4 regions of the Gracilibacillus sp. JCM 18966 genome follow, and region 3 is predicted to be linked to each of the others. Evidence: riboswitches for the same ligand, from Rfam matches in the RefSeq annotation. Region 3 holds a riboswitch; each other region holds the start of a gene.

Region 1 (5,741 bases), 1.1 Mb from region 3:
CAACCACCAACCCGACATTCATCCACTCGATTATTGTAGTCTGTACTAATTAAAGACTTACTAACACCTGAATAGACAACGATCACCTCAAATTCAGGCATATCGTTAGGTCTATCCATTAACTGATGATTTCCCATTTTACAATCAACAGTCAAGAGATGCCCTTTCCTACTTAATAAATTCGCTGATTGATCAAGAATCCCATTTTTTAGCCCGATATAGCTCGTTTCTACATCATGACTATAGTAAACGAGGTCCTCCTTTTTTACCTTCAATTGATTCACATGACATAGTGCCAATAAATAGGCGGTAGTTACAGCAGCGGAGGAACTTAATCCTCCAATTGGTAGCCTGCCACTAATTACGGCACGAAAACCTGTCGTTAATTTCTGATCCTTGCTTAAGGCAAGCACTGCACCTCGTGCATAATTTCCCCAAGAGCCTGGTAGCATTTCCGGGACACGATCAATATGGAAATACTCTTCATCAGGAAAATCAGCACTTTGAATCCGAACATAACCATCATCACTTGCAGAAAAAACCATCTCTACATTTTCATCTAAAGCGAGTCCTGTCACGATACCGCCTTGATGATCCACATGTGCACCTAATGGACATATCCTTAATGGGGAAAGAACAGCGCTTAATGTGTCATCTCCATATACATCCTTATATAACTGTATTAACTCATGCATTTTTTATCCCTCTTTACTTTCCTTTGAGATGTGGAGAATCTGGCATTAGTTGCATGAATTCAATCCTATTCCCATCAGGATCTGTTGCCCAGCACTGGTAATTGTGATCGACACCTTTTGTAGGCTCCACATCTAATGGCCAGCCTTTCTTGTTCAAGTGATCCGCTATCTGTTGAATATCCTCCACCTCTAAGCATAGATGATGATAACCAGCAGCATTTTCTGGTTGAAGAGTGCCATCCTTCCCATGGTAGAAAAGCTCGATAAATTGCCGTTCACTAATTTTAAGATAGACAATCCAAGGTTCATCCTGTTCATTATGGAGTTCAAACGCTTTTTCCAGTCCTAGTACATCACAATAAAAGCTTAACGATCTTTCCATATCCCGCACAAAATAAGCTGTATGACCAATTCCCTTTATCACCATAGATTCCTCCTCTATTTTTAGCTAAATCGTATCATAACTGTCTTCATGACGCCATTGCTTTTTGCTTTAATGGGGACGACTAACAAATCTTAATCGTACTAGCAAGCCTAAATAGATGGCCATCGATGAGAAAATAGAAAATGCTGCAGTTAAATAAATATAATCATAATAAAATAAGAAAGCGATTTGTCCGAATACAATGGCGCCAATACCTACACCAAGATCAAAAAACGAGAAAAAAGTAGCATTTGCCATCCCTTTTCGATTGGTGCTTGCTTTATCAATCGCCCACGCTTGTAATGCTGGTTGAACGGTACCAAAGCCTAATCCATAAAGTGCTGCAGCTAAAAACAGGATGAAGGAATTGGGTAACCAAAATAACAATAGCATGGCGATAAGAATCAAGGAGGTTCCCGGTAGGAAAACGACGATATGTCCATAACGATCATATAATCTACCAGCGAAGGCTCTAGTAATCATTAAGAAAAGTGCATAAATAAGAAAGTAGACCTCAATGCCAGCAATACCCTCCTGCTCTGTATATAAAGGTAGATAAGAAGCAATCCCTCCAAATGCGGTTGTAATAAAAAATAATAGAATCGATGGCTGTAGGGCTGTCTTTTCAAAAAGATCAAATCTAGCTTTTTTTATCTTCTCACGGGATTCTACTTTTTTATATGTAATCTGAGTAGAGAGAATAAAGGCAATGATTCCAAGACTTGACGCGATTAAAAACAACACCGTAAAGGAGGTGACTCCATATAGGGACAGACCAAGAGCTGGACCGATAGCCAGTGCAATGTTACCAGATAAACCGAAATAGCCCATCCCTTCTCCTCTTCGCTTCTGTGGAATGAGATCTGTTGCAATAGTGCCAGTAGCTGTTGTCGAATAGCCCCAACCGATTCCTTGAACACAACGAATAAAAAATAACAGGATAACACTAGAAATAAAAGCAAATGAACCAACAGATAGAACAAATATCCCTAAGCCTAGCATGTACACAAATTTTCTCCCTACGGATTCTAGGGAATGCCCTGCATTCGGACGAAATAACAATGCTGAAAAGGTAAACACACCAGTAATAATTCCAATCATTTGATCATTTCCACCAAGGTGCTGCACAAATAAAGGAATGGTTGGTAGTGTCATCTGAAAGCCTAAAAATATAAAAAAATTTGCCATACAAATGAGGGCAAAATCCTTCGTCCATATTTTTTCTTTTTTTACTTCCTTTTCTAGAAGTTGCATTTATCTTACTCCTTTTTTTCGATACTCGAAATATATTTCTATTGTACAACAGATAGGTGGAAGTTAAAAACGAAAGGGCTTGCAAAAAAATCCCTGATAATTCCCTTAATTAACCATTGACATACCTAGCATCAAATGCTAAAGTTAAGCATATTAAAAATCTAATATTAAAGTAATTCACTCGGAATTATATACAAAATAACGTCTTATCAAGAGAGGTGGAGGGACTGGCCCTTAGAAGCCTCGGCAACCATTAAGTGGTATTTACTTAATACAGGTGCCAATTCCATCTAAGCTATGCTTAGAAAGATAAGAGAGCGGATCATGATGACCAAAGTCTCTCTATCTTTTATAGAGGGACTTTTTTTATTTCACTTAAAAGGAGTTAAAGACAATGGGGACTATTCTTCTCGACGGAAACCGAACACCTTTTGGAAAATGGAAGGGTGGATTGGCAAACTATTCAGCAACAGAATTAGGAGCTTCTGCCTTACATGCCTTAATTCAAAAAAATACAGAAGCACACCATCCAGATGGCGTCATTCTAGCACAAGTAATCCAAGCAGGAGCGGGGCAGAATCCCGCAAGGCAGGTTGCTTATCAAGCTGGCATCGATATTTCGACTCCAGCTATTACCTTAAATAATGTCTGTTTGGGGGGGCTTGCTTCGATTGCAGATGCTTCCAGAAGAATTCTGTTAAATGAAGGAGATTATTATGTGGTAGGTGGATTTGATTCGATGACAAATGCTCCTCATACCATTCCCGTTAGACTCGGTACAGGAATTGGGAACACGGAGTTAACAGACAGCCTATTACATGACGGTTTATGGTGTGCGCTAAGTGACCAGTCGATGGGTGTATTAACAGAGAAGCACAATCAAATCTATCAAATTAACCGCCAAGAGCAAGATGAATATGCTTTTCTATCTCAACAAAGAGCAGCTAGAGCTCAAACAGACAAATTGTTTCAAGCAGAAATTGCACCGATTGAGAATGTCTTAGCGAAAGATGAAGGCATCCGTGAGAATACTAGTCTTGAAAAGTTAGCGAGCCTCTCTTCTGCTTTTACGAAGAATGGAACGATTACAGCAGGCAATGCCTCCCAAATGACAGATGGGGCAAGCTTTGGAATCATCACCTCGGAGCAAAAGGCAAAAGAACTAGGGCAACAGCCACTTGCTAAAGTCATGGATTGGACAGAAATAGCAGGGCCTGACACGAGCTTACAAACAAAGCCAGCAAAAGCAATTGAGCAATTGCTCCAAAAAAACGATCTAACAATAGATGATATTGATTTGTTCGAAATCAATGAAGCATTTGCTAGTGTCGTGATTGCAAGCTGTCGTGAACTAAACATCGATTACAGTAAAGTGAATGTCAACGGTGGTGCTATCGCTATTGGACATCCACTAGGTGGCACTGGTCTTCGTCTCGTATTAACCCTTGCCCATGAATTAAAAAGACGTGGAGGTGGGCTTGGTATTGCTTCCCTTTGTGGTGGTGGTGGCCAAGGTGGCGCTATTTTAATAGAAGTATCCAATTAGAAAGGAGATTTTTTCATGAGTACCCGTTTGTTAAATCAATCCCCTTATTTGTGGGAACCAACAGAAGAACAAATCCAAGCTTCACATATACAAGCATTTGCCAAATTTTGTGGGCAGTCTCTTTTTCCTTATGATCGTTTCCATCGCTGGTCGATTTCCCATATCGGCGATTTTTGGTCCCATGTTTGGGATTATGCAAAAGTGATTGGAAATAAAGGAGAAACCATTTACACCCCTGCTGAGTCGATGGCAGACGCCACCTTCTTCTCAGAAGCGACACTTAACTTTACCGAAAATCTATTACGTGGACCGGATGAAAGAAAAGCTGTTTATGAGGCAAATGAGACTGGTGTCACACGTTCTGTCACAATGGGAGAGCTACGAACACTCGTCGCGAAAGCACAGAGAGGTTTAATCGATTTAGGTGTTCAAAAAGGAGATCGTGTCGCAGGTGTAACGACAAATAACCTTGATGGATTAGTGGCTGTACTTGCGACAGTTTCCATTGGTGCAATCTGGACGTCTTGTTCTCCAGACTTTGGTGTAAAAGGAATGGTGGACCGTATCGGACAAGTCAATCCGAAGCTTCTTATCACTGCCTTACATTATCAATATAAGCAAAAGTCTTATCAAATTTCAGAAAAGATCACAGATGTTTGTAACCAAATGAAAAGTATTGAAAAAATCGTGACCATTACAGGAAAACTTAACACAGTATCAGCAGAAACTATTTCGTGGGATCAATTGCTCGATAATCGTGCTACTAAACCTAAATACGAGTCATTTCCTTTTGATCAACCACTTTATATTCTCTATACATCTGGAACAACAGGTTTACCAAAAGCCATTGTTCATTCAACAGGCGGAACGTTATTACAGCATGTAAAGGAGCATCAATTACACAGTGATCTTCAACCTAATGATGTCCTATTTTGGTATTCCAACACTGCATGGATGATGTATCCATGGCTTATTTCTGGCTTAGCAAGTGATGCATCCATTTTATTATATGATGGCTCACCGATCACCAAAGAATCGCTCACCCATCTATGGGATATTGCCGAGGAAGTTGGATTAACTCATTTTGGCACAAGTCCTAAGTACTTAGATACCTTAATGCGTGCAGGTGTTCATCTTAAAGAAACCCATTCTTTACCCAGACTGAAAAGTATTCTTTCATGTGGTGCACCATTAGCAGCAGAGCAATATGATTGGATTTATGAAACGATCAAAGACGATCTATACCTTGCTTCAATATCTGGTGGAACAGAAATTATGGGCTGCTTCGTGATGGGAACAATCGCTCACCCGATTAAACGTGGTGAAATTACTTGTAAAGCACTCGGGATGGCAGTAGATGTTTTAGATGAGCGTGGTGCCTCTGTCTTTGCACAAAAGGGAGATTTAGTTTGTACACAGCCTTTTCCAAGCAAGCCGCTCACCTTCTATGGAGAAAATGGTGATCAACGCTATCGTGACAATTATTTTTCCAAGCGTCCTGGAATTTGGACACACGGAGATTTTGCGGAACAAACAATTGACCAAAGCTTTATTATTTATGGACGTGCAGATACGACCTTAAATCCTGGCGGTGTTCGGATAGGTACAGCAGAAATTTACAGAATTATCGAACAAATCGAACAAATTAAAGATTCCATCGTGTTTGGATTACCTTGTGAAAATGATGAGGAAATTGTCCTATGTATCGTAGCGGATGAATTAACGAAGGAATTCGCGCAAGAAATACGCCAGCAAATTCGTTCAAAGGCCTCCCCAAGACACGTACCGAAGCGAATTTTTCTAGTAGATGAAATTCCCTACA
Region 2 (5,741 bases), 740 kb from region 3:
CAACTGCTGACCAAGTCGCGGAGGAATATGGGGTGCCAATTATCAACAAACGAATTGCGATCTCACCTGTCGCAGAATTACTAGGAAATGCATCAAAGCAACAAGTAATAGAATTAGCCAAAATATTAGATGACGCAGCTAAATGTTTAGATGTGGATTTCATTGGTGGATTTTCTGCATTGGTACATAAAGGGATAACCAAGGGAGATCAAGCCCTACTTTCTGCACTCCCAGAGGCACTAAGCTTCACAGAAAGAGTATGTGCTTCTATTTCTGTTGCTACAACGAAAACAGGAATAAACATGGATGCTGTAGCAAGCATGGGATCGATTATAAAGCGAACAGCGGAGCTAACGAAAGATCATAATAGTATTGGTTGTGCCAAACTAGTTGTTTTTTGTAATCCGGTTGAGGATAATCCATTTATGGCAGGAGCCTTTCACGGCACGGGTGAAGGGGAAGTAGTGTTAAGTGTTGGAGTAAGTGGTCCTGGTGTTGTATTAAATGCATTAAAAAAATTCCCAAATGCCGATTTGGGAGAAATAGCTGATGTGATCAAAAATACGGCATTTAAGATTACAAGGGCAGGTGAATTAATTGGGCGTGTAGTAGCACAAAGACTAAACGTCCCATTTGGTATAATGGACTTGTCGCTTGCACCAACCAATGCTATGAATGACAGTGTTGCGGAAATACTAGAAGAGATTGGTTTAGAACGTGTCGGTACACATGGAACCATTGCCGCATTAGCACTCATGAACGATGCGGTCAAAAAAGGTGGGGCGATGGCCAGCTCCTACGTTGGTGGTTTAAGTGGCGCTTTTATACCAGTAAGTGAAGATAATGGAATGATTCGTGGTATTGAGGATGGTGCTCTTGAATTATCAAAGCTTGAAGCGATGACATGTGTCTGCTCTGTTGGATTAGACATGATTGCACTAGATGGATCAGCTAGCGAAGAAACCATTGCTGCCATCATAGCGGATGAAGCTGCAATAGGCATGATCAATCGAAAAACAACAGCTGTACGTGTTATTCCAGTGATCGGCAAAAAACAAGGCGAATCGGTCGAATTTGGCGGACTACTTGGTCGAGCACCGATAATCGGAGTTAGTTCTTTTAGTTCTGAGAAAATTATTCAGCGTGGTGGAAGGATACCTGCACCAATTCAATCCCTTACCAATTAAGGATCCAGAGATACTAATGTTAAAAGAAGTCTATAAAAGCAATGCAGCTATCATAGACTTCTTCTAGCATTATTTCGCTCGTTTTATCTGATTTACAATTAATGTAACAAAAAATGCTACTAGACATGGTACAAGCATTGCAATGATGAAGCCAAGAGAGTGATTGGCAAGCAATGGTGCCGTAAAGGTAGGAACATAGGCTGTTCCACGAACCTCAAAAAAGCCAACTAATGCACCACCTATCCCCCCAGATAGAAGAGCTCCAGCGAAAATCCATTTGCTCGAAAACATAAATGGGTAGGCTGATTCAACAAAGGTTCCAAAGCCAAGATTGATTAGAAAGCCTGGAACGGCAACTGCTGCCTCTCCTTTATCACGTGGTCGAATAATATTCGCTAAGTTAATACCAGCAGCTACCATTACTAATCCCACCATATCAACAGCACCTAAAAAGCTGTTCCCCGTACGCTCCATTTCTAGCAATACAATCGGCAAGATGGCAGCATGATAGACCCCACCAATAATGGCTGGCCAAATTAACACTCCCGCAATGGTACCAGCAAGAATCGGATTAAAATCTACCGCAAGCTCAATTAACTGTTTTATTCCATCACCTATAAATAAAGCAATTGGTGCAATAAAATAATAAACTAATAATCCAGAGAATAATCCAGCAATTCCACCTGCAGCAATGTTGACTGTTGTCATTGGAAAGCGCCATTCAACAAATTTTCGGAAGAGTATACGCACCAGGACCCCTGCAAGAATACCAGCGATCATTCCACCAATAATCCCGCCATCAACCGACAATACTCCTGCAATAACACCTGCAACAATAGACACTTCATCTAATTCTGAAACCTGCTTTGCGGCAATAACGGCAATAACAACAGGAAGTGCACCAATTAATAGATCGAACACCTCACTTAAACCAGAAAGTGCTGGTATTTTACTTAATGCCAATATAAGAGCCATTGCGATAAAACCTGGTAATGCCGACATCATGATCCCACGAATATTGATATTTCGCCATCCGAGCCCATTTGATATTTGATTGGATGGATTGCTTCCTAAAATCGGGCGATACGACAGTTGAAATTCTTTACTTAAAGAAGTAATAAACGAAACAGCCCTCGTTCGATTGGTTGTTCCAGTGGTACCAGAGGTTGCTATTACTCTAGCACCCAAGGTGGCAATAGTTGCCATAGAAGTACCACCAGTTCCTACTACTGGTACTTGTTTCTTAGCGGCAGCACGAATGACGTGTTGATTCGTATCATTTGGATCACCACTCATTACAATTAATCCATCTATTTGCTCTTCTTCTATTAAATCGGCAATTTTCTGATCCAATAATCGCGCTTCTTCATTTACGACACTAAGATTAGCTCTTTCACTTTGAGTAAATGTTCCACTTTCATCAAGTTGCCATAAAGACGCCTTTGTGTCTTGTTTTGCAGAGTCCATGCTTTCTTCAGCACCAACGAACTGGACAGCGTGAAGCTTCATTCCTGCACTGTTTGCTTGAACTCTAATTTCTTCTAGTAGCTTAGCTGGTTTTTTTCCACCAAGGTTATAGAGGTTCCCACCACTACTACCAATTATTGCGATATGTTTCATCTCTTAACCTCTTTTCATTTAATCTACCAATTGTCTATTATAGTCGAAAATTGTCTAATGCGCTACTATAGTAGAGTAAAAGAGTAAAAAATTATTCAAAGTACTAGAGTTGAATTTTCTGAAAAGTCCGATGATTACAACAATTAGTAGACTTATTGACTTCACTTATTTGTCATGCTATGATTACCTTTATAATAAAAGTAATACTCTTATCAAGAGAGGTGGAGGGACTGGCCCTATGAAACCCAGCAACCGTCAGATGATTCTGATAGGTGCTAATTCCATCAAAGCAAGTTCGCTTTGAAAGATAAGAGGACTAAGCGGAGCATACATCCTTTCTGTCCTCTTGTACAGAAAGGATTTTTTGTTTTTCTACCCCAGAGAAAGGAGTGGGCTGATTGATTAAGATTGAAAACTTATCAAAGCTATATCAGACAAATAAACAACAAGTGCAAGCTGTCAATAATGTTTCATTAAACATAGAAAAAGGAGAAATATTTGGTGTAATTGGCTATAGTGGTGCTGGAAAAAGTACCTTTATCCGATTGATTAATCGATTAGAGGAACCAACAAATGGTACTGTTTCAATACAAGAGCTTGATATAACGAATATGTCTCAAGCTCAGCTGCGGAAAAAACGTCAAAAGATCGGTATGATCTTCCAGCATTTTAACCTCCTTTGGTCTAGAACCGTATTTGATAATATTGCCTTTCCACTAGAGATAGCAGGTGTACCAAAAGCCAAGAGATCTGAAAAGGTAACTGAATTAATTCATCTAGTAGGATTATCTGGAAAAGAAAATTCCTATCCTGCACAACTAAGTGGTGGTCAGAAACAAAGAGTTGGCATTGCCCGTGCACTTGCCAATGATCCAGAGGTATTGCTTTGTGATGAAGCTACTTCTGCATTAGATCCTGAAACAACCGATGATATTCTCGAATTACTTGTGTCCATTAATCAGAAACTAGGTCTTACTATTATTTTGATCACACACGAGATGCATGTCATTCAAAAAATATGTAATCGAGTCGCTGTTATGGAGAGTGGAGAAGTTGTCGAAACGGGAGACGTATTGGATGTATTTGTTCGTCCGAAGTCAGCTACTACAAAGCGATTTGTTCAGCAATTAAATCCATTAGAGCATGAACAAGATAAATTGCAGAACTTCATAACCAATCATGACAATAGTGAAGTAATCAAGCTACACTTTATTGGTAATGATGCTAAAAGGGCCCTCATTACAGAAATCGTTAGAAAATTTGATGTAGAAATTAATATTCTACAAGGCTCTATTGCCCCAACTAGAGAAGGTGCCTATGGAACATTGTATATTGAATTAAACGGAGAGAAAGATATTCTATCCAAAACTATTCAATTTATTGAAACCTCTGGTGTGGAAGTTGAGGTGTTACGTCATGCTTAAAGAATTATTTCCAAATGTAAACATGGAGGATTTATGGACAGCAACAGAAGAAACCTTATACATGACACTCATCTCCGTAGCTGGAACTCTCATTCTTGGAATTATACTTGGGCTATTGCTGTTTTTAACAGATAGAGGAAACCTTTGGCAAAATCGCTTTATTAACTTTGTCACTGCAACGGTTGTCAATGTGTTTCGAGCCATACCATTTATTATCTTGATCCTACTCTTATTTCCTTTCACTGATTTTCTAATAGGTACGATTCGAGGATGGAAGGCTGCACTCCCTGCATTAATTATTGGAGCGGCTCCCTTTTATGCACGACTGGTAGAGATAGGATTAAAAGAAGTAGACAAAGGTGTTATCGAAGCAGCAAAATCAATGGGGGCAAAACCTCACACCATCATTTTTAAGGTGCTTTTACCGGAATCAATGCCTGCTCTTATATCAGGTATTACGGTAACAGCTATTTCCTTAATCGGCTATACAGCAATGGCTGGTATAATTGGTGCAGGTGGACTTGGGGATCTTGCCTATATGAAAGGTTTCTTAAGAAGAGATTTCGATGTAGTCCTTATATGTACCATATTTGTTATCGCTATTGTGTTTGTTTTTCAATTAATTGGGGATTTACTATCCAAAGCGGTAGATAAAAGATAAAATTTAGAAGGGATGATTTATTTTGAAAAAATTACTAGCTTTATTATTCACAGCATCTGTATTAATCGTATTGGCAGCTTGTGGAACTTCAGAGAATGAGGATGCAAGCAATGAAGAAGGAAACCAGGAGACAACTTCTATTACAGTTGGTGCGACCAGTGTGCCACATGCTGAAGTATTAGAAAAAGCTGCTCCTATTTTAAAAGAAGAAGGCATTGAACTTAAGGTGGAAGCCTATCAAGAGTACACATTCTTAAATGAAGACTTAAATAATGGAACATTAGATGCGAACTATTTCCAACACATACCTTACTTCGAGCAACAAAAAGAAGAATTTGATTTTGATATTGTTAATTTAGGTGGTATTCATATTGAGCCAATGGGAATTTATTCAAAGAACATAAACAATATCGATGATATTCCAGAGGGTACAACTTTTATTATGAGTCGTAATGTACCAGACCATGGAAGAATTCTTGCTCTATTAGAAAAAGAAGGTTTAATCAAAATTGATGAGAATGTAGATAAACAATCTGCAACTGTTGATGATATTGTTGAGAATCCTCTAAACCTTGAATTTGATGCTAGTATCGACCCAGGCTTTTTACCTGAGTTCTATGAAAGAGAAAAAGATGCTATTCTAGCTATTAATACAAACTATGCCTTGGAAGCAGGTTTAGTTCCAACAGAGGATGCATTAATCTTGGAAGGCTCTGAGTCACCATATGTTAACATTATTGCAGCTCGTAGCGAAGACGAAAACAATGAAGCATTGGCAAAATTAGTAGAAGTGCTTCGCTCTGATGAAATTCAAACATTTATCGAAGAAGAATACAACGGATCAGTTGT
Region 3 (5,741 bases):
GTTTATGTATTGTTTTACTTCGCGGAGATAATATTGAAAGCCCTTGGGTGCAATTTTTTCTTCATCAGACCGCTATATTTTCTTTACTCACCATTATTTGGCTTATCTCTAGAATTGTTTATGTACTTAAGGGAATAAAAAAACGGTGGCCAGATGAATTTGAATAAGGCGGAGCAAGAAGAACAATACAGCCTTGAGGAATTGTTCGTTTCTTACAAAACCCCTATCTATCTTTTTATCTACCGTTACTGTCAGGAGGAGCAGCTAAGTATTGATATCGTCCAGGATACCTTTTTGCGTTTTCATAAATATCAACATCAATTTGATGCGAGAAAATCCTCGATCAAGACCTATTTATTTCGCATGGCCTATCAATTGATGATTAATCGGTTGAATAAGAGGCAACGCTGGAAGAAGCTTTTGCCATTTTTATACCAGCAAGAAGCCCAACATGAAAGCATGTCGTCTATTGATAAACTTACGATCCAAGAAGCTATCAAGCAATTACCTGAGCATCAGCGTGCAATCATTTTATTAACCTATTATCATGATTTAAGTCAAAAAGAAATTGCGAAAATACTAGAAATACCTATTGGGACCGTCAAATCAAGATTACATGCTTCGTTGAAAAGATTAAAAGAGCTATTGGAGGGAACGGCATGAATAAAAAAGAAATACCAGAAGAGCTCAAAGAAAGGTTAGAGGAGTTTCATGTAGAAATCCCTCAGATACCACTGAAAAAAAACAAGCTAGATCAGCTAGCAGACTGGATCTGTAAGCCTGTGAAGAGTCCTTTGGAGTTCCTTTCCATACATGAGAAGTCTACGATCAAGCTTGGTTTATATCCATTGTTTGCGATATTCATCCTACTTCTACCTACGATGTTTTTAATCTAATCAAGGAACAATCCTACACTTCCCTTAAGACCATATAAAGTTTATAATAGTCTTTATATGAAAAGGAGTGTTTGCGATGCGTGAACAATGGTCATCCAAAATTGGGTTTATTATGGCTTCCGCTGGTGCTGCGATTGGACTAGGTGCCATTTGGAAGTTTCCATATCAGGCAGGACTAAATGGAGGAGCAGCATTTTTCCTATTATTCATTGTCTTCACCCTTGTGATTGGATTATCGATGCTAATATCAGAATTTGTAATTGGGCGTGGCGCGAAAAAAGAAGCGATCACGGCTTATAGAACCTTAGCGCCAAATAGCCATTGGAAAATGATCGGTCAGCTAGGTGTATTAGGCTGCTTTCTATTGCTTTCCTTTTATAGTGTGGTAGGTGGTTGGGTCTTGATTTATAGTGCTCAGTCTATTGTTGGTCAAGTAATTAAGGATGGAGCGAATTATGAGCAATTATTTGGCGCTGTCACCTCCTCGCCCGTCATTACGTTAACAGGGTTAGCGCTGTTTTTACTCATTAATGTTGCTGTCATTTCTTTTGGAATAAAGAATGGGATTGAAAAAGCGAATAAATATATGATGCCATTATTGTTTTTATTTTTTATTATCCTTGTCGTTCGTTCCCTCACTCTACAAGGGGCTGCGGAAGGGATCTCTTTTATTCTAAATCCAGATTTTTCTAGCCTAACAGGAGAGGGAATTCTCTATGCGCTTGGTCAATCCTTTTTTGCTCTAGCAGTGGGTTTTTCTTGTATGGTTACCTATAGCTCTTATTTAGGAAAAGAAGTGAGTATCCCGGCATCTGCTTCCTCTGTTGTCGTGATGAATATTTTCGTCTCCTTATTAGCGGGATTAGCTATTTTCCCGGCAGTGTTTGCCTTTGGAATTGAGCCTACAGAAGGGCCGGGCTTATTGTTTATTATTTTGCCGACAGTATTTGCTCAAATTCCTTTCGGGGAAGTATTCTTCTGTCTATTCTTATTATTATTTTTATTTGCGACTTTAACGTCCTCCTTTAGTTTATTAGAAATTATCGTATCTGCCTTCACGGAAAATGGAAAAAGATCGAGAAAGAAAGTGACCTGGATTTCAGGACTTGTTATGTTCATTGCGGGTATTCCAGCAGCCCTGTCCTCCAGTATTCTAAAGGATTTCATGGTCTTTAATAAAACAGTATTTGATGCAACAGATTATTTAGTGAGTAATATTTTGCTACCACTCGGAAGCTTACTTATTGCGATGTTTATCATTCATCGAATGGATAAAGCGCTGGTGGAAGAGCAGTTTAAGATGTCTAACAACCTATCCAATGGCTGGTATCAAATCTGGAGAGTTGTCATGACTTGGATTGTACCGGTCACGATTCTCATAGTGTATGTGAATTTGATCGGGATATGGAAGTTATAACCATCTCAAGGAGAGATGGTTATTTTTTTATGACAGTGGTAGAGGAAAGATTAACAAGGTTTTGAATCGTATCACCTACTGGACAATGCTCCTCTAAAAATGTGACAAATTCCTCCACTTTTTCTTTTGGAGCATCAGTATCAATGTAAAAGGTTGAGCTTATTTCCGAATATCCTGGGCGCACATCCCCCTTATCGAAAAATCCGTCCAGATCAATATCCCCTTCTAATTCAACACGGAAATTCTTTAGATCAATATCAAATTTTTCAGCATACGTACGTGCCACAATCGATTGGCAGGATCCTAATGCAGAAAGTAATAATTCTACTGGGTTCATTGCAGTATCAGTGCCACCAAGGGATGCAGGTTCGTCAACCATCACCTTATGTCCTCGGGATTCCGTTTCTACTAAAACCTTTTCCTTTAATGTTGCTGTTGCTTTAAATGTGTGAATAGCCATGCTTGTTTCCTCCTAAAGTAAGATGTGAAAAAGCCCTTCTCTAAAAAGGGGAGAAGGGCTGATTACCGATAGTATAATTGCTTTCCTTCTCATCTTTCGTATTAAAATACGTCTGAAGTTGGCACCATACTTTGAATAAAAGTTGGTTGCCGAGAGATCATAGGGTCAGTCCCTCCCCCTCTCTGGATGAGAAATATCCATATAGTTTCATAGACTATATCATGAAAAAAGAAAAACATCAACTTAGTGAAGAACAGGTTGTCGAAAAAATATATTTTGCTCATCTCGCTATGGAGAGGAGAGATAGTCAAGATAAAAAGATATATCTTGGCAATCTAGCTAGGAAGAGGAGCGTTCACCAAGATATATTGCAAACAGCCCCTCATATGCTAATCAAAATAGATTTATAGAAAAAAGAAATATTAGGAACATTAATGCAATCGATTGCGCTATAAAATAATTTCAGATATAATATGAATTGCTCGATTAAAAAAGTAATAGTATTTATATATCGTAACAAAAAACCATTTAGAACAAATGAAAGCTTATGTGCAATCGATTGCATTTTGAAAGCGGATAAATGAGAGGTTTAGGTTTAAGGAGGATATTATGTTAGCAGAAGAAATTAAGACAGAAGAAGAAAGCAATGTAAAACAACAATTACCGAATCTACCAATCAGTACGATATGGTTGATTAGTTTTGGTTTTTTAGGAGTACAAATGGCATTCTCCTTGCAAAGTGCCAACATGGGGCGAATTTTTCAAACGATTGGAGCAGATCCTACTAAATTAGGATTTTTCTTTATATTACCGCCACTTGCAGGGTTAGTCGTTCAACCGATTGTTGGTTATTTATCCGATCGAACGTGGATGCCGAGGCTCGGCCGGAGAATCCCTTATTTACTAGTTGGTTCCATTGTCTCTGTAATAGTTATGTGTTTATTGCCGAATGCGGGAAGCTTTGGTTTTGGGTTTGGTTCCATGCTTGCTTTAATGTTTGGGGCGGTAACGATTTTATTTATGGATCTCTCATCTAATGTTGCAATGCAGCCATTTAAGATGATGGTAGGAGATATGGTCAATGAAAAGCAAAAAGGATTCGCTTATTCGATTCAAAGCTTCCTATCGAATAGCGGGGCTGTTTTAGCTTGTATTTTCCCATTTTTACTAACTGCAGTAGGTATTTCCAACACTGCGCCTAAGGGAGTTGTCCCACCATCAGTGGTTATTTCCTTTTATGTCGGTGCGGTAGTTCTAATCATTTGTAGTTTATTTACGGTATTTAAGGTGAAGGAATATTCCCCTTCGGAATATGCTCTTTACCACGGAATAAGAGAAGATGCGCATAAGAAAAAAACGAGTATGTTTGGCTTACTCCGCAGTGCTCCAAAAGTATTTTGGACAGTTACACTTGTTCAATTGTTTTGTTGGATGGGCTTTCAATATCTTTGGACATATGGTACAGGTGCTGTTGCGGCGAATGTGTGGAATACGACAGATCCTTCCAGCTCTGCTTATCAAGCTGCAGGTAACTGGTTCGGCATCTTGTCCGCAGTACAATCCGTAGCTGCAGTACTATGGTCACTTGTACTATCACGTATTTCTAACCAAAGAAGAAAGCTGGGTTATGCGATTAGTTTAGTGCTTGGAGGAATCGGATTTAGTTCCGTATTCTTTATCCAACATCAATGGCTTTTAGTTATCTCCTTTACCCTAATAGGAATCGCTTGGGCAGCCATGATGACCTTTCCATTTACGATTCTTACAAATGCATTAACAGGGGAAAATATGGGGACATATCTCGGTTTGTTCAATGGTAGTATTTGTTTACCACAAATTATTGCCTCTTGTGTAAGCTTTGCCATTTTTCCATTACTTGGGTCGTCGATGCCTGCCATGATCTTATTATCAGGAATTTTCCTCATAATTGGGGCATTGTCGGTTGGAACAATCAGAGAAACCTTAGCAAAATCGTAAGGGAACAGATAAGCATGGACGAACATATAAAAAATGGATACATCCATTTTTTCAAATAGATTAAAAGATAAAGGAGAATAGAGATGCGGACTGTCAGTAGAAAGTGGTGGAAGGAAAGTGTTGTCTATCAAATCTATCCGAGAAGCTTCATGGATAGTAATGAGGATGGAATTGGAGATCTAAAAGGAGTAACATCAAAGCTCGACTATTTGAAAGACCTAGGAATCGATGTCATCTGGATATGTCCAATGTATAAATCTCCAAATGATGATAATGGCTACGATATTTCTGATTACCAAGATATTATGGACGAATTTGGGACAATGGCCGATTTCGATGAACTTCTAGAAGAAGTGCATAAGCGGGAAATGAAGCTGATTTTAGATTTAGTCATTAATCATACGAGTGATGAGCATCCATGGTTTATCGAATCACGCTCTTCAAAGGATAGTCCAAAACGTGATTGGTATATATGGCGTGATGGCAAAAATGGTAAGGAGCCAAATAATTGGGAATCGATCTTTAACGGATCTGCATGGAAATATGATGAAAAAACCGATCAATATTTTATGCACATCTTCTCTGAACGTCAACCAGATTTAAATTGGGAAAATCCTAATGTAAGAGAAGCATTATATGAGATGGTGAACTGGTGGTTGGATAAAGGAGTCGATGGCTTTCGCGTTGATGCTATTTCCCATATCAAAAAGGAACCTGGCTTAAAGGATATGCCAAATCCCAAAAATTTAGACTATGTACCATCCTTTTCAAAAATGATGAATGTCGAGGGGATTGATCCATTTCTATCAGAATTCGCACAAAAAACGATCCATAATTACGATATTATGACAGTTGGAGAGGCGAATGGCGTTAAGCTGGAGGATGCGGACAAATGGGTTAGTGAAGAGCATGGCTACTTTGACATGATTTTTCAATTTGAATTTTTAGGTCTATGGCAAAAGGATGGAGACGGCACTGTAAATGTGCAGGC
Region 4 (5,741 bases), 670 kb from region 3:
ACCTTTTCATAACCAAAATAAGAAAGGCTTGAAATAATAAGCTATTCATATTAAAATAGTAGCAACTTAAGTCGAAGCGGAGGTGGATAGAGGTGTTGAATGATACTGTTTTTGTGCACGGATTTTGGACTGAATTCCTATATTTTTGCCGTGCAAAATTTGCTGTTTTAGTTGTTAACGGGATACGTATGTCCTTTTTTAACAACTAAATAGTAACAAAAACAGTGAAAACATCTCTTACCCACATTATATATAGATGACGCTAGGGAGTGGTCTTTTTCGTGCTCTCTTTTAAATTAATGCGTCGTCAATGCTTTTAAAAAGCCATGGGATGTCCTATGGCTTTTTTTGTTGGGAAAATAGGAACAGGAGGATAGACATCGTGATTGCATGTAGTATCAATCAAGTGACGAAGATGTATGGCGGTCATATGATTTTTGAAAATATATCATTGGAATTAAATGAAAAGGAAAGAGTAGGGCTGGTTGGGCCGAACGGTAGTGGAAAATCAACCCTTCTAAAATTACTGGCAGGCGAGGAACTACCAAACCAAGGACAAATCCATTGGAAAAAAGGATCACGAATTGGCTACCTTGCTCAATTTTCTATGTTTCAACCAGATATATCTGTAAGGGAAGCTTTACGGACAGCTTTTTCTGAATTGATTGAATTAGAAAAGAAGATAGGGAACTTAGAAAAAAGTATGAGTCAAGAAATGGGTGAGAAAGATTTACAGAAGCTTGTCGAGCAATATGGAGTATTTCAAGACCAATATTTATCCAAAGGAGGGTACGCCATCGATAGTGAAATCGATAAAGTGGCAAAAGGGTTAAATATTGAGGGAATGTTAGATCAGACGGTAGGGGCACTTAGTGGTGGCGAGAAAACGAAGGCTGGGTTGGCCTATATATTATTAAAAGAATCAGATTTATTGTTATTGGATGAACCTACTAATCATTTAGATGTTTCAGCGATAGAATGGCTTGGAAATTATATAAAGAATTTCACTGGAACCGTGGTGATTGTATCCCATGATCGGTATTTTTTAGATGAAACGGTGAATAGAATTGTCCATGTCGAGAATGGCGACCTAGAGAGCTTTGACACCAATTATTCTGATTATGTAACGGAAAAAGAAGCTCGTTTACTTCGTGAATTTCATGCATATGAAGAACAGCAAAAGAAAAGGAAGAAAATGAAAGAAACGATAAAAAGACTAAGAGAATGGGCGAATAGGGCAAAACCTCCAAATGAAGGTCTCCATAAAAGAGCTAGAAATATGGAAAAAGCATTAGAAAGAATGGAAAAATTGGATCGCCCTGTGTTAAATCGGAAGAAAATGAACTTGAAAATCGATGCAGGAAGTAGAAGTGGTAAGGATGTGATACAGCTGAAGGCAGTTTCGAAAGCATTTTTTGATAACCAGCTTTTTCAAGATGTCAATCTCCATGTTCAGTATCAACAAAGAACCGCAATCGTCGGAAATAATGGAACAGGAAAAACTACGTTATTAAAGTTAATCTTAGGACATCTTAAAGCAGACAAAGGAGAGGTAAGGATCGGGAGTAATGTGAAGATTGGCTACCTGTCACAGCATACTTTTTCTAAAATGGTAGACAGAACGGCAATCGATGTCTTTCGTGACGAAGTGAAAGTAACAGAAGCGGAGGCAAGACAGATATTAGCAAAATTTCTATTCTACGGCTACAGTGTATTTAAAAAGGTTTCCCAGCTAAGTGGTGGAGAAAAAATGAGGTTGAGATTGGCCCAGCTTATGTATCAGGATACCAATTTATTGATCTTAGATGAGCCTACGAACCATTTAGATATAGATTCATTGGAAGTATTAGAGGAAACGCTTGAACAATACGAAGGCACCATTCTTGCAATATCCCATGATCGTTACTTTCTAAATAAATTATTTGATAGGATTTTCTGGATCGAAGATGGGCATGTGCATGTATGGGAAGGAAACTATGACTGGGCTAAGCTAAAAATGAGTGAGAAAAGAACTTAGCAAAAAAAAATGCCGCATGAGTAAAGACTTCATGCGGCTAAATTTACTGTTTCACTTTTCTACGAGGGAATCCAAACAAAATGGCAGTAATTCCACAAATTCCAAGCAATATTGGATAAAAGGAATAAGGCATAATACTTAAGGGTGATATCGAAGCAAGTCCTGCCACTGCCAGCATTTGGCCACCATATGGTACGATTCCTTGCCAACAAGCGGCGAAAATATCAAGAATACTTGCCGATTTTCTTGGGTCAACATTATACTTGCTTGCAATATCTTTTGCTAACGGCCCCGTCATTATAATGGAAATCGTGTTATTGGCAGTACTAATATCTGCTACACTAACAAGCCCAGCGATACCAAATTCAGCCCCTTTTTTCGATTTGATCTTGTTAGAAACTACATGAAGTAAATAATCTATCCCTCCATTGTATTGAATAATTCCGATTATTCCTCCGATAAACAATGCTACAATTGCAATATCCTCCATATTCAATACGCCTTGTGATGCAGCCTAGAGCAGAGTTGAACCAGTGTAGGAACCATCTATGATACCAATCGCACCAGCAAGGATAATCCCACCGATTAACACAATTACCACATTCACTCCTAAGATGGCTACGATTAATACAGCAAGATAAGGTATAACTTTCGCAAGATTATAAGAATAGTCCTCCAATTGATTGATATGACTTCCTGAAGTAATGAACCATAATATAAGTGCAGTAATCAATGCGCCGGGAAGAACGATAAAAAAGTTTGTTTTAAACTTATCGCTCATCGAAGTGTTTTGGGTTCGTGCGGAAGCGATCGTAGTATCCGAAATCATCGATAGATTATCACCAAACATAGCCCCACCAATCACAGTAGCCATTGCTAATGCCATAGGAATATCCGTTTGATCAGCAATACCAATTCCAATAGGAGCAAGTGCGACGACAGTTCCCATCGATGTCCCCATTGTAATGGAGATAAAACAACCAATTAAAAATAATCCTACCATTAAAAGGTTTGCAGGTAGGAGGGAAAGCCCAAGGTTCACGGTCGCATCAACTGCGCCCATACCTTTTGCTACTTCCGAAAAGGCACCTGCAAGCACAAAAATGATGCACATTAGCATAATATTTTCATGCCCAGCCCCCTTTGTGAAGATTTCAATTTTTTTAGCTAGTTTTACTTTGCGATTCATGAAAATGGCAACAGCTGCCGCAATAATGACCGCCACATTCAGTGGCATATTAGAAAAATCCTTTGTCAACACTCCTGTGCCGATAAATAACAATATAAATATGAGTAAGGGGAATAATGCCGAGGCCTTCCCTTTAGTCTGTTGAGTCATGTTGTATTCCTCCTGTTTATATAGGTTAATGCATGGTCATGCCACCAGTTATGTTAATTGCTTGTCCTGTCATGTAATTCGAATATTTTGAGGCTAAAAAGACCACCACATATGCGACATCTTCAGGAGTTCCTGTTCTTCCAAGTGGCACCTGTGAAAAGTCCTCTTCTCTAATTGCTTCTTCATTCAAACCCCTCAAATTACCACCAATCACTCGTTCTTTACGTTTCATGTCCGTTTCAATAATACCAGGACAGACGGCATTCACATTAATTTGGTCTTGCGCAAGCTCGAGAGCCATCACTTTAGTAAGCCCAATGACTGCATGCTTAGAGGCAACATAGCTCCCCATTAGGCGATAGCCGTTTTTTCCAGCCTGTGAAGCAATATTGATAATTTTACCTCCAAAGCCTTGATCCTTCAGTTTATTCGCAACGACTTGGCTACATAATTGCACACCTTTAGCATTTATATCCATTGTTTTATCCCAATCTTCTTCTTTTATCTCCGTAAAGTAATCCATTGTCGAAATGCCAGCATTGTTCACTAGGATATCTATTTTTCCAAAATGATGAATAACCTGTTTTATCATATTATGGACATCATTTTTGTTAGAGACATCTGCCTGGAAATAGAATAAATTTTCATCATCTGTCTGCTTGGTTTCTTGAATATCAATAGCGGCAACCTTTGCGTTAGATGATAAAAGAGCCTGAACAATAGACTTTCCAATACCGTTTGCTCCACCTGTAACGATGGCGACCTTTCCAGATAAATCAACTTTGAGCATAGAATAACCTCTTTTCTATAATAAAAAACCCTCTTCAAAAGCAAGAAGAGGGTGAAGTAAGATGAATGTCTCTTCTTATCTGTTAGCTATTTGCTACTGGAATTGGCACATTACTCTTAAGAGTTGTTGCCGAGGATTCATAGGGCCAGTCCCTCCCCCTCTCTAGATAAGAACATATAGGAAAGTTAATGCTCTTTAGTTTACAACTAGAAACAAGTTATAGTCAAGTGTTTCACTAGGAATTACACCTGTAAAATTTGCCATTCTTTCGTTAATCATTCTCTCTGCTACTAAACGATGGGAAAAATATTGAATGAATGACAATTTAATGGTAGGTTATAAGAGTGATATAATATATTATTTTAAGAGGTGATGGAATGGAGAAGCATAACACCGAAGATTTACAACAAACGGAAGTAGCAGAGGAACAGGAAACAGAAAAGGAACGATTTGTTTCAAATGAGGAGAAAAAAGAGAACAATTCCTCCATAAATTTTGATTTTGGAGAAAGTGTAAAAGAGACAAAGGGTATTCTGAAGGATGCGATTTTAAGACCACATGCTATCGTGAGCTCTACTCGAACAATCCGTATGGAAACGAGTGCACTAATTTTATTATCATTATCATTATTGATAGGTATTTGTTATTTTCTTTTCTATAAATTTGGATTTGAGGGAATGCTCAGCTTATTTGCAGATGTGGGCGTAATGTTTATCATAACGAGCATCTTATCTTGGATGATTACCTTTGCAATCGGCTATTTTTCTCTTTACTTACTTTTAATGTATTTCGGAGATCGTAAAATGGATCATAAAGAATTGTTAACGAAATATGCGATTGTGAATATTCCTTTTACATTAGTTTTTTGTTTAGTGATTTTATTTTTCGGATTTTTAATGGTAGATTTGTTTGTCGTTACATATGTTTTTGCCTTAATGCTCTATGGGGTAATTCATATTTATCTTTACCTTGTACATATGAGAAAACCGAAATTTGATTTGTACTGGACAATTGCGGGCTACCTATTAGTCTTAATTGTTGCTACACATTTATTGAATGGAATTGATTTTTCAGCATTTTAAAAAGCAGGAGTACACCTCTTGCTTTTTTATTGTTTAGCTAACTCTGTCACTATTAGCAAGATACAAGAAATTTCTCCTCGGAATATATGTTAAGCTAAAGATAAAGTTTTGTTTGAAAGGTGGAGGATAATGGGCAAAGTTGTTTTAGATATCTCGATGTCTCTGGATGGTTATATTAGTGGTCAAAATGATAGTCAGATCCAGCCATTAGGTGATGGTGGAGAGTTTATTCAAAATTGGTTATTTGATGGTAATGAATCAAGCAGTTATAACGATTTCTTCAAGCTTTCTAGTACAAATAAAAAAGTTTTTGACAATACGGTAGCTAATACAGGCGCGATGATAGTTGGGAGGAGAACCTTCGATATTGTAAAAGGATGGGGTGGAAGTCATCCAATTCAAGGTATTCCTATCTTTGTTGTAACACATCAAAAACCAGATAGTTATATAGAAGAGAATACAACGTTCACCTTCGTTACAGATGGGATAAAAAGTGCAGTTGAGCAAGCGAAG

What was found. Region 3 has a riboswitch for S-adenosylmethionine ahead of ACZ5N5_RS06880 (OsmC family protein). Riboswitches for the same ligand answer to the same signal wherever they lie in the genome.
Region 1: it holds a riboswitch for S-adenosylmethionine, as region 3 does, so the genes downstream of both, ACZ5N5_RS01220 (acetyl-CoA C-acyltransferase) here and ACZ5N5_RS06880 (OsmC family protein) in region 3, are expected to answer to the same signal.
Region 2: it holds a riboswitch for S-adenosylmethionine, as region 3 does, so the genes downstream of both, ACZ5N5_RS10370 (methionine ABC transporter ATP-binding protein) here and ACZ5N5_RS06880 (OsmC family protein) in region 3, are expected to answer to the same signal.
Region 4: it holds a riboswitch for S-adenosylmethionine, as region 3 does, so the genes downstream of both, ACZ5N5_RS10060 (SDR family NAD(P)-dependent oxidoreductase) here and ACZ5N5_RS06880 (OsmC family protein) in region 3, are expected to answer to the same signal.

Annotation. Positions count from the first base shown of each region.
Region 1 covers NZ_AP043883.1:272,384-278,124, forward strand. The annotation lists gene ACZ5N5_RS01205 (GHMP family kinase ATP-binding protein) at 1-695, opposite strand, end outside; gene ACZ5N5_RS01210 (VOC family protein) at 709-1,119, opposite strand; gene ACZ5N5_RS01215 (MFS transporter) at 1,189-2,373, opposite strand; SAM riboswitch class I at 2,577-2,689, shown strand; gene ACZ5N5_RS01220 (acetyl-CoA C-acyltransferase) at 2,768-3,919, shown strand; gene ACZ5N5_RS01225 (acetoacetate--CoA ligase) at 3,935-5,741, shown strand, end outside.
Region 2 covers NZ_AP043883.1:2,160,341-2,166,081, reverse strand. The annotation lists gene ACZ5N5_RS10380 (PFL family protein) at 1-1,187, shown strand, start outside; gene ACZ5N5_RS10375 (PTS sugar transporter) at 1,257-2,807, opposite strand; SAM riboswitch class I at 3,014-3,121, shown strand; gene ACZ5N5_RS10370 (methionine ABC transporter ATP-binding protein) at 3,206-4,231, shown strand; gene ACZ5N5_RS10365 (ABC transporter permease subunit) at 4,224-4,892, shown strand; gene ACZ5N5_RS10360 (MetQ/NlpA family ABC transporter substrate-binding protein) at 4,915-5,741, shown strand, end outside.
Region 3 covers NZ_AP043883.1:1,421,473-1,427,213, forward strand. The annotation lists gene ACZ5N5_RS06860 (hypothetical protein) at 1-167, shown strand, start outside; gene ACZ5N5_RS06865 (sigma-70 family RNA polymerase sigma factor) at 154-663, shown strand; gene ACZ5N5_RS06870 (hypothetical protein) at 660-896, shown strand; gene ACZ5N5_RS06875 (sodium-dependent transporter) at 973-2,313, shown strand; gene ACZ5N5_RS06880 (OsmC family protein) at 2,333-2,773, opposite strand; SAM riboswitch class I at 2,860-2,966, opposite strand; gene ACZ5N5_RS06885 (hypothetical protein) at 2,995-3,183, shown strand; gene ACZ5N5_RS06890 (SLC45 family MFS transporter) at 3,383-4,750, shown strand; gene ACZ5N5_RS06895 (glycoside hydrolase family 13 protein) at 4,834-5,741, shown strand, end outside.
Region 4 covers NZ_AP043883.1:2,093,800-2,099,540, forward strand. The annotation lists gene ACZ5N5_RS10045 (RAxF-45 family protein) at 114-209, shown strand; gene abc-f (ribosomal protection-like ABC-F family protein) at 383-2,017, shown strand; partial or broken gene ACZ5N5_RS10055 (Na+/H+ antiporter NhaC family protein) at 2,061-3,356, opposite strand; gene ACZ5N5_RS10060 (SDR family NAD(P)-dependent oxidoreductase) at 3,382-4,146, opposite strand; SAM riboswitch class I at 4,219-4,319, opposite strand; gene ACZ5N5_RS10065 (hypothetical protein) at 4,524-5,228, shown strand; gene ACZ5N5_RS10070 (dihydrofolate reductase family protein) at 5,358-5,741, shown strand, end outside.